Regions from separate parts of the Aliamphritea hakodatensis genome, predicted to be linked through region 2. Evidence: riboswitches for the same ligand, from Rfam matches in the RefSeq annotation. Region 2 holds a riboswitch; each other region holds the start of a gene.

Region 1 (3,278 bases), 360 kb from region 2:
CGCGAACGTCACCGGTGAAGTGCAACAGGGAATGATTCTGGCGGTAACGCTGGGGCTGATAATGACGGCGCTGAGCTGGATTATTCCCGGCTGGCTGCCCGGGCTGGGCGCGGGGGACACTGAAACCCGCATTGCGCAGGGCTATATCAGCATTATCGGTTTGGGCTTTCCGGCGATCGGCGTCTTTATTGTCGTTATGAATCTGCTGGAAAGTCACGGGCTGACCCGCTTCATTGCGCTGACCAGCCTGCTTATTTTACCGTTGAATCTGTTGCTGGATTATGTGTTTGTATTTGGCGTCGGGCCATTTGAAGGCATGGGCGGGGTTGGCTGTGCGGTCACCTCGGCTTCGCTGTACGCTTTATGGACTGTTGCGCTGTGCGTGTACGCGGCGAAACATCCGAAGCTGAAAGGTTACCGTGTTTACCAGCGCTGGCCGGGGGTCGACAAACAGCGGATTAAAGCGATTCTGGGCCTTGGCCTGCCCATCGGTCTGATGCTGCTGGCGGAAGAAGGCTATTTTAATATTTCTGCGTTACTGATCGCGCCTTTAGGTGTCAGTTCAATGGGGGCGCACCAGATTACCATCCAGGTGGCGGCGCTGGTGCTGATGGTCGGGCTGTGTATCGGCCAGGCAACCGCCATTCGCGCTTCGCACAGTATCGGCCGGGAGGATACCCGCGGTGTACACCAGCAACTGAAAGTGGGGCTGGCTATGGTGCTGGTATTCAGTCTGGTGTCTGGCGCGCTGATCATGATCTGGCATGACAGGGTACCCGGGTTGTTCGTCCGGGATGCGGCGGTAATCGCACTGTCAGCGAGCATGCTGGTATTCGCACCGCTGTTCTTTGTATTCGATGCGCTGCAGGTGTGGTGTATCCAGGTGCTCAGAGGGTTTCAGGATACCCGTATGCCGATGCTGATCCAGCTAACATCTTACTGGGCAATCGGGTTTCCACTGGGTTACAGCCTTGGGCTCACTGATCTGTGGGGTGAGCAGTATGGTGTATTTGGCTTCTGGGCCGGCTTTATGTGTGGGGTGTTGCTCAGTGCAATGTTCCAGGCGCGACGTCTCTACCGGATGGTGCGACAGCAAGTCTGGCTGCCGGCCCACTGAAGCATTCTCTCTTTTCCGGCTGAAAAAACAGTTTTCCCTGTGTTTTAAGGATCACGGTATCTGAGAGGCTGTTTTTTCTGCATCTGATTGCGACTCATACCCTGCTTTTATGCGACTTACGACCTTTTCACCGGCTTTTTTGGGTCTGGAATGGTCGTTTTTAAGCAATGACCGAAGTTTTTTTTTGCGATACTGGCGCCACTTAGGACACGCCGTCACAAGCGGCGGGTTGGTGAAAACAGTGAAACTCTGTTGCTATCCCCGTAACGGTGAGAACGTTTTCTGATAAAGATGCGTTTTTAGCCCGATCCCACCTAAGTCACAAACTGGATACCAGGCACGGAGCCTGGTGATTAAGGTTGCGGTGGACAACAAAACTGAATTGCGGCTTGGCTGCAGGGTTATCCCTTGCCAGAAAAAGCTGTAACAATTCATGCTGTTCACCGCCTGAGATGCTATTGCTTTTTTAGTGTAGGCGGCCCTATGCAACACGTACTTACCGAGCTTGCCAATAAGCCAAAGAACTTCAGTCTGGCTGGCAAATTTTACAATGACCCTGCGCTTTATCAGATGGATCTGGAAAATATCTGGTACAAAGACTGGATATTTGTCGGCCATGATTTTGAGTTAGCCAATACCGGCGATTACATGACCCTGCCTCTGGGCGAGCATAACATCGTCATCATCAATCAGGGTGAATCCCTGAAAGCCTTCTATAACCGTTGTCCGGTCAGCGGCTATCCGCTGTGTAACGAAGAGAGCGGTAACCAACTGACCCTGGGTGACAGCGGTGCGACAATTCAGTATCAGCTGGATGGCGAATCCCTGGGTGAGGAAGAAGCACAGCTGCAGCCGGTAGCGCTGAACAGTGTGCAGAGCTATCTGTTTGTTTGCCTGGCGGATGCGCCGGAAGATTTTGCGGCGTTCAGCAGTGTGGTCGAGCCGTATATGGCACCGCACAGCATGGCCAATGTGAAAATTGCTGCCCAGTCTTCCATCATTGAAGAAGGTAACTGGAAGCTGGTATTCGAGAATAACCGCGAATGTTATCACTGCCTGAGTAACCATCCGGAACTGATCATTACTTACCCGGAAGACCCGGCGGTCACCGGTGTCAGCCCGACGGGCGAAGTGCCTGCCATGGTGTCTGATCACTGGGAGCGCTGTGAAGAAGCCGGTTTGCCAAGCCGTTTTAAAATTTCCGATAAAGGCGACTTCCGGGTGGCCCGTATGCCACTGCTCAAAGACTTCACCAGCTACACCATGAGCGGCGAAGATGCGGTCGCCAAGCCGCTGTGCGATGAAGCGCTGCCAAATGTCGGTGCCCTGGTGTTGTTCCATTACCCGAATACCTGGAATCACTTTCTGGGTGATCACGTTATTTCTTTCCGTATGTTGCCACTGGGGCCGCAGACCACACTGGTGACCACTAAGTGGATGGTGCGGGCTGATGCTGAAGAAAATGTGGATTACAACCCGGCGGAGCTGCTGGAAGTATGGGAAGCCACCAATGCTCAGGATAAGCACCTGGTGGAAGAGAACCAGCGGGGCATTAATTCACCGCTGTATTCATCCGGCCCGTACTCGGAAAATCAGGAAGACGGTGTTATTCAGTTTATTGAATGGTACAGCAACACTTTGCAGGCACGCCTGAGCTGAAACTCACGGCAGTAAGAGATCTGATAATGACAACAACAACTTCGACAAGCCGCCCCTGTGGAACTGAAGACAATCAGGAACTGATTTACCAGAGCCACGAAAGTTCTAAATCTGAACTGCATGAGCAGTGGTACAGTGACTGGATTTTTGCTGGCCATAGCAGCCAGATTCCTGCTAATGGTGACTACATTACGGTTCAGGCGGGTCACTATCCTGTGATTTTAGTCCGTAATAATGATGCTGAAATCGTCGCTTTGAATAACAGTTGCCGGCACCGTGGTTCACGGGTGTGCCAGCAGGACAAAGGTAATGCGCCAAATCTGGTGTGTCCTTATCATCAGTGGACGTACGATCTGAACGGTCAGCTGGTTTTTGCCCGTAACATGATGGATGAAATCAACATCGATGAGTTTCCGCTCAAGAAGTTTGCAGTAGCGGAACATGATGGTTTTGTCTTCGTACATCTGACGGATGAAAGTGCAGTATTTGCAGGGGTTGACGA
Region 2 (3,278 bases):
CTTTGCGTAACGGCTTAACCTGCTTGGCAACTGCTTTTTCGATCATGCCCTGCATGGCCGCGTCATCATACTGTACCGCCGTACCGCCTGACGCTTTTGCCGCCGGCTTTGCCGAAGCCACTGCACCACCGACCAGAGAGGCGGGTAACTCATCAGCAGGCAGGATCATTTCCAGCACGTGGCCACTGCCCATTTCCATCCGGAACAGGTGATCAACCCGGGCGGCCGCTTCAAAGGTAAAGAAACCCTCTTCATCGGTTTCAGTTTCCAGCAGTACATTACCCGCCGGATCAGTGACCGTCACTTTAGTGCCGGCCGACGCCATATCGCCGTTTGAAAAACCGGCTTCACCTTCAATGGTGCTGCCGATGGCATAAACACCGCCCACTACGTTGTGAGCACTGGCCGGCAATGCAAACAGCATCACCAGCAAGACAAAAAATTTACGCATTATCCCAATCCTCCGCGAGATGCAGGAACTCAGGCTTAACCTTGCGGATCAGCAACACTGCAGCCGCGGTGACAAAACCTTCCACCAGCATTACCGGAATGTGTGCGATCAGGGTTGCCTTGGCCGCCAGCCAGAATGCTTCTCCGGATAACGCCAGAGATCCGGCAACCATCACAGTGGTCACAGCCACCGCACCGGCACCGCCTATTGCTCCCCAGATAGCCGCAACCCTGGGAGAAGACGAGGCAATCCCATGCCTGCAAAGGAAATACACCATCACCGCCGGCAGCGCTATATTGAAGGTATTTACCCCCAATACCAGAAAACCGCCGAAACCAAAGAAAACCGCCTGTAAAATCAGCGCAACCAGCAACGCAGGAAATGCTGCCCAGCCTAATGCCAGACCTATCAGGCCGTTAAGGATAAGGTGAACACTGGAAAAACCGATTGGCAGGTGAATGTAAGAAGCGATAAAAAATGCAGCGGACAAAACACCGACTTGTGGCAGGTGCTCATAATCCATCTTCTTCAGACCGTAGGCGACACCGGCCAGCGCCAGTAATGCACCACCGGCCAGAACCGGTTCGGAAAGCGCGCCATCTACTATATGCATAGCTGTTCCTGAAACTGTTAAACCGGCGTCCCTGTGAAGGGCCGCCGGTTGCAGTGTTTAGTTAAATTCGTGCGCCTGAACCCAGATAACCGCATCCTGAGACAGCTCTTTACCCTTGTATTCAGTATCCGGGCCTACACCCAGCGCAGCAAAGCCCCAGTGACCGGCTTTTGGAATACCGAAGGTAAAGGTACCGTTGGCATCCGCAAAGATCGTCATGGTGACAAAGGCGTCTGCCGGCGGCGTAATTTCCGCTTCAGCCGCGAAACGGTTATTGTCCATTTCCGGCTCGTAGTTCATGTATTCAACTTCGATTTCAGCAAACGGAACCGGCTCGCCATCGCCTTTAACCACACCGGTAAAGGTGCCGCCTTCATAAATCGCGTATGGCTTAGTCAGCGGCACGATCTCGGCCTTCAGACCCAGCTCTTCGTTCCAGTCCGTTGGCAGGCTGCCAACGTTAATGATGTTCTTGGTAATCTGCTGAATGTAGATATCTTCTTCCGCTTCCATATAAGGTTCCGGCGTCATGACAAATACATTGTCACCCAGACCGCGAAGCTTAACAGTCGCTTCGTATGCCGGGCCGGTATCCACTGCACTGGTCCACTCAATCGACTCCAGCTTGTCCATCAAATCTGTCTTCTTACCCTTGCGAACCATGAAGAATTCCTGCGGTTCACCCATTTTCATGACGTGACCGCTGGCAGCCGGATGGGTAAATGGCATTTTCAGAGTGACTTCACCGCCTTTATCCCGCAGCGATTCAGGAGTATAGACCAGCTGAAAGTGAGCCTGCGCTGTGCCGGCAACCAGGGAAGAACCTAAAACTAAAGCGGCAGATAACTGCTTAAAATTGAACACGTTTGATTTGCTCCGTCTGAATAAAAATACAGCCAGAGTTGGGAGGAGTCAGTGCAGTTTTTTGTGGGAAGATACAAAAACTGTACCTCGGTGAAGCCCTCCGCAACACCTAGTTATAACAAGCTACCAAGCCGGTCTCCGGACTCACCGACGGACTTTCGTCCCCTGTTTCGCCTTCCCACATAATATGATTCCCGGGGGAACCATCAGCTCGCAGTGGCGTTATGAAACAGTTTTATCGGTTTACCGTTGCGGGGGCAGTGTTGGGATTGTCTGAACTGATGGCTGCATAATTTGGCAATTACAACAGCAGCACAACAGCGTTAACGCACCAACTTCCCGAAAAAAGGCATTTACATCCCTTTATTCCACGTGTTTTACCACGCAACTCAGTAACGAAACCGCACAATACCTGCACCGCTCAAAGGTTGTCAATCAGCGCCGGTTAAATGTCGCAATTTAATAAAATAAGGTCTTCAGAAGGGAAAAAAACAGCCGCCGGAAGACGGCTGTACAGGTCGGCCAAACGGCGCCCTCAGGTAACAAACTGCCCCACCGCCAGCTTCAGCTGCTGAGCCTGAGCAGCCACCTCGTCGCTGGCTGTTACATTCAGTTGCGTCTGGGCGCTGGCATCATCAATAATCAGGCGAATTTTATCGACATTCTGGTTGATCTCACCGGCCACATTCGCCTGCTCTTCAGTCGCCGCTGCCACCTGCGCGGTCATATCCACAATGGTTTCGGCATCCTGTGTAATCGTATCAAGCATATCAATGCTGGCCTCTGCATGCTCTGCACTTTGCTGGCTGCGACTGAGACTCACAGACATCAGTTCAGTGGCACGGTTCGTGCGGGTCTGTAACTGGGAAATCATCCCTTCGATTTCACTGGCAGAGCTCTGCGTCCGTTCGGCCAGCGAGCGCACCTCATCAGCAACCACAGCAAAACCCCGGCCCTGCTCACCGGCGCGCGCAGCTTCAATAGATGCATTCAGCGCCAGCAGGTTGGTTTGCTCGGCAATTGATTTAATGACCCCCAGCACCGAACCTATTTCTTCGCTTTCTTTCTGCAACGTCTTCACTTCAGTGTCTGTATCACTGGCCTGATCCGCCAGGCTTCTTATACTGCCAATCAGCTCGGCGTTACTGGTTTTACTCTGCTCTGCCTGATGCAAAGAATTCCGGGCAGTTGCTGAGGTGTTCTCAGTATTCCCGGCTATCTCCGCCATTGCCGCCTCCATCTCATGAACGGCACTGGCAATCTGCACCACCTCATCCTGCTGATTCTGAAGATCCACAGCAGCAGAATTGGCACTCCTGGCCAACTGTTCAGAAGATGACTGTAAATGGC
Region 3 (3,278 bases), 1.6 Mb from region 2:
TTACACGGAAAGAAACATTCACAGCAACAGGTAATGATATGACGTACGCGTTCCCTCTTCCGGATAACGAATCAGAACGGCTGCTGGCGCTTGAAGATTACGATATTCTCGACACCCTGCCCGAACAGGCCTACGACGATATCGCCAGGCTGGCGGCCTTTGTCTGCGGGGTGGATAAAGCCATGGTTGCCTTTGTTGATGGCGAACGGAAATGGCATAAAGCCCGGTATAACATCGCCCCTGAAGAAGTCCCCCGGGGCTTTGCTATCTGCTCCCAGACCATTATGGGTGCTGATCCTTTCATCGTGCCCGATACCCACAAAGATCCGCGGGTGAAAGACATCGGCATGGTCACCCACCCGCCCCACGTCCGGTTTTACGCCGGGGTACCGCTGATTGACGACGCCGGTATGGCGCTGGGCACCCTCTGTGCGGTAGATACCCAACCACAGGACATCAGCGAAGAACAGACCCGCGCGCTGACGGCACTGGCAAATCAGGTGATGCAACTGCTTCGGCTGAGAAAATCTCTCAAAGTACTGGAAGCACGGGAGCGGCAACTGAATGAATCCAGACAGCGGCTGGACAGTGCCAACAGCGAACTGCGCCGCCTGACCCTGACTGACGAACTTACCGGGCTGAATAACCGCCGCGCGTTTAACACTGAACTCAGCCGCGAAACCCACCACGCCGGTACCCGGGAAACCCCGCTCAGCCTGCTGGTTATCGACATTGATCACTTTAAGATTCTGAATGACAACCGCGGCCACAGTTTTGGTGATCAGGTACTCATCAGGGTAGCCGGACTGCTGAGACAAAGGGTCCGGCATCAGGATTTCTGTGCCCGCTACGGCGGTGAAGAATTTGTCATACTCCTGCCGGACACACCGCTGCAGGGCGCGTTAAAACTGGCCGAAGCCTGCCGGAAAAGTATTCAGGAAAACGGTTTTGACGGCGAAAAGCTGACCATCAGCATTGGCGTTGCAGAATACCAGGGGCAGCCTGCAGAGGCTTTATTCGACAGCGCGGATAAAGCCCTGCTCGATGCCAAACGTCAGGGCCGTAACTGTATTGTTACCGGATCAGTCACAGGACCAGCGACCGCCCCGACACCCTGACCTCAGAAAGGCTGATGAGGAAAATCAGCCTGAGCAACAACCGCTTCGGTAATCCCTTCCTGCCCGGCGGTATCCCGGTTCCCCCACTGATCAAAATGCAGCAGGCTTTCCAGCGGTGTCCGGGGTAACCAGCCGGCCGATTCAAGCTCCGGCCGTTTATAGAAGTGATCCACATAGCCAATACACAGATAGGCAACCGGCACGATATCCCGGGGAATGCCCAGCACATCCTGAAGCTTTTCCGGGTCCATAATGCTAACCCAGCCAATCCCCAACCCTTCCGCCCGGGCAGCTAACCACAGGTTCTGTACCGCACATACGCTGCTGTACATGTCCATTTCCGGAATATGGGTACGGCCAATCACCGTCGGGCCGGTCCGGCTACGGTCACAGGTAATACAAATGTTCAGCGGTGACTCCAGAATCCCCTCAAGCTTCAGGGAGCGGTAGGTGTCCCGCTTTTCTTCTGAAAACATATCTGCCGCTTCATCATGGGCCGTATCAAACAGGCCTTTCACCTGCTGACGCACCCCGGCATCGCGAATCAGCATAAAATCCCAGGGCTGCATGAAACCTACCGACGGCGCATGGTGAGCTGCGTACAGCACCCGGCTGAGCACCTCGTCAGGAATGCTGTCCGGCCGGAACTGCCCACGGACATCCCGGCGGTTAAAAATGGTTTTATACAGACCGTCACGGTCCTGTGAAGTAAAACGAATGGTTTCCTGATGCGGAAAATCAGTTGTTGGATGCCCCATAGGTATTCCCCTTGATATGGTGGCGATAAGTGTCTGTCCAAACACTTTTCTGATACCTACAGGCCGGTCTTCTGACTCAGGATCAGCTTCTGTAAACACCTTCCCGAGATCACTCAGTGGCTGGCAAATGCCTGTTTACAGAATCCCCTTCACAGCGTTGGGCACGTTCCGGACTCACACCGGATTCCCGATTCTCCCGTCACTGTTAAACAGCTCAGGGCACCTGTATGCGGATATAAATTGTCTGCCAGCGGTTATATAAAATTTGCCGGCGGCGGGCAAGCACAATCCGCCGTTAAACCGATCCGGATCAAACTATTCGCATCCCTTTCGGCCTGTTACTGGCCGGGATAAAAGGCTGACAAACCTGCCGTTTTTTGCTGCCCGGATCGCAACGCAGATAACTGTGTATGCAACTCAGCCAAACCAGTACCCAGTGTATCCAGATCCGGGCCGCTGGTTTCAGACGAAGCAAACAGCGCCCGCTCCAGCAGTACCAGCTGTGCTGTCAGGTCATCACCGGCTAAGGCCTTCAGTCCCGTGATACCGCTGGCTGGCAATAAACCCGACCGGTAACAGCGATTGCCCCAGTGCTGAACAGCCTGATGAATCGCCGCCAGTTGCTGACCCGCCAGCGCCCGCTGCACATCAGAAAAGCCATCCGCTAACACAGACCTTTCAGACAGCGAATCCGCTTCAGAAACCGGCTGAAGCTCCCTTATCTGCCGGCGTTGCTTCAGGAGCACGACAATCAGCACCAGCGCCAGACAGGCCCAGAACAGATTCGCCCACAGTAACCAGGAAGCCAGCGGCGCAGGCTGATAAATAATCTGTGGCTCCGCCTCCGGCAAAGGAGATGCTGGCAGTAACGGCGCTGCCGGCTGTGCCGGTGCAGCAGGTACACTCGCGGAACGGCCTGTGGCAGCTGGCAACACTTCAATCGTCCGGGCCGGTAAACGGGCCTGTTCTGCCCGGTTTTCCGTACTGTTCCACCACCTGACGACCAGCTCAGGAATTTCAATCAGTCCGGGCTTCACCGGCACGAATGCCACACTGCGCTGGCGGGCATTGATAACCCCCCGGCTGTTGAGATCTTCCGTATTTTGCAGCGGCTCGGCGTAGACATTCATCCCGGGGATATCGGCAAACTCAAAGGTGGGCAAGCGATCAGGGGCGGCCCCCACCGTTGCCAGCGTAACCGTTCGGGTCAGGGATTCTCCCAGACGGATTTGTTCCGGTGGCTGGCTCCAGCTGTCAGAAAGATCCAGTTTATTCGCCACCAGCCATTCCTGAGGCGTAAATTCCGCCGGACGGGCTTTCACCTGCAGGGTTTCGGCCCCCATTTGCAAACGTACTTTCTGTGCAGGCCGGCCGCTCAGCAGGTTCCGCCGGCCAACCTGAA

Evidence for each region. A riboswitch is a leader RNA that binds a small molecule or an ion and turns the genes downstream of it on or off. The one in region 2 is predicted to bind cobalamin.
Region 1: another riboswitch for cobalamin. It lies ahead of PCI15_RS13275 (SRPBCC family protein); the one in region 2 lies ahead of PCI15_RS14955 (DUF4198 domain-containing protein).
Region 3: another riboswitch for cobalamin. It lies ahead of bluB (5,6-dimethylbenzimidazole synthase); the one in region 2 lies ahead of PCI15_RS14955 (DUF4198 domain-containing protein).

The regions. Positions count from the first base shown of each region.
Region 1 is NZ_AP025281.1:2,871,833-2,875,110, reverse strand. It holds gene PCI15_RS13280 (MATE family efflux transporter) at 1-1,117, shown strand, start outside; cobalamin riboswitch at 1,305-1,449, shown strand; gene PCI15_RS13275 (SRPBCC family protein) at 1,601-2,776, shown strand; gene PCI15_RS13270 (Rieske 2Fe-2S domain-containing protein) at 2,803-3,278, shown strand, end outside.
Region 2 is NZ_AP025281.1:3,229,686-3,232,963, forward strand. It holds gene PCI15_RS14945 (NikL family nickel/cobalt ECF transporter subunit) at 1-451, opposite strand, end outside; gene cbiM (cobalt transporter CbiM) at 444-1,064, opposite strand; gene PCI15_RS14955 (DUF4198 domain-containing protein) at 1,122-1,928, opposite strand; cobalamin riboswitch at 2,041-2,336, opposite strand; gene PCI15_RS14960 (methyl-accepting chemotaxis protein) at 2,464-3,278, opposite strand, start outside.
Region 3 is NZ_AP025281.1:1,580,013-1,583,290, reverse strand. It holds gene PCI15_RS07185 (sensor domain-containing diguanylate cyclase) at 39-1,118, shown strand; gene bluB (5,6-dimethylbenzimidazole synthase) at 1,121-1,876, opposite strand; cobalamin riboswitch at 1,921-2,118, opposite strand; gene PCI15_RS07175 (BatD family protein) at 2,215-3,278, opposite strand, start outside.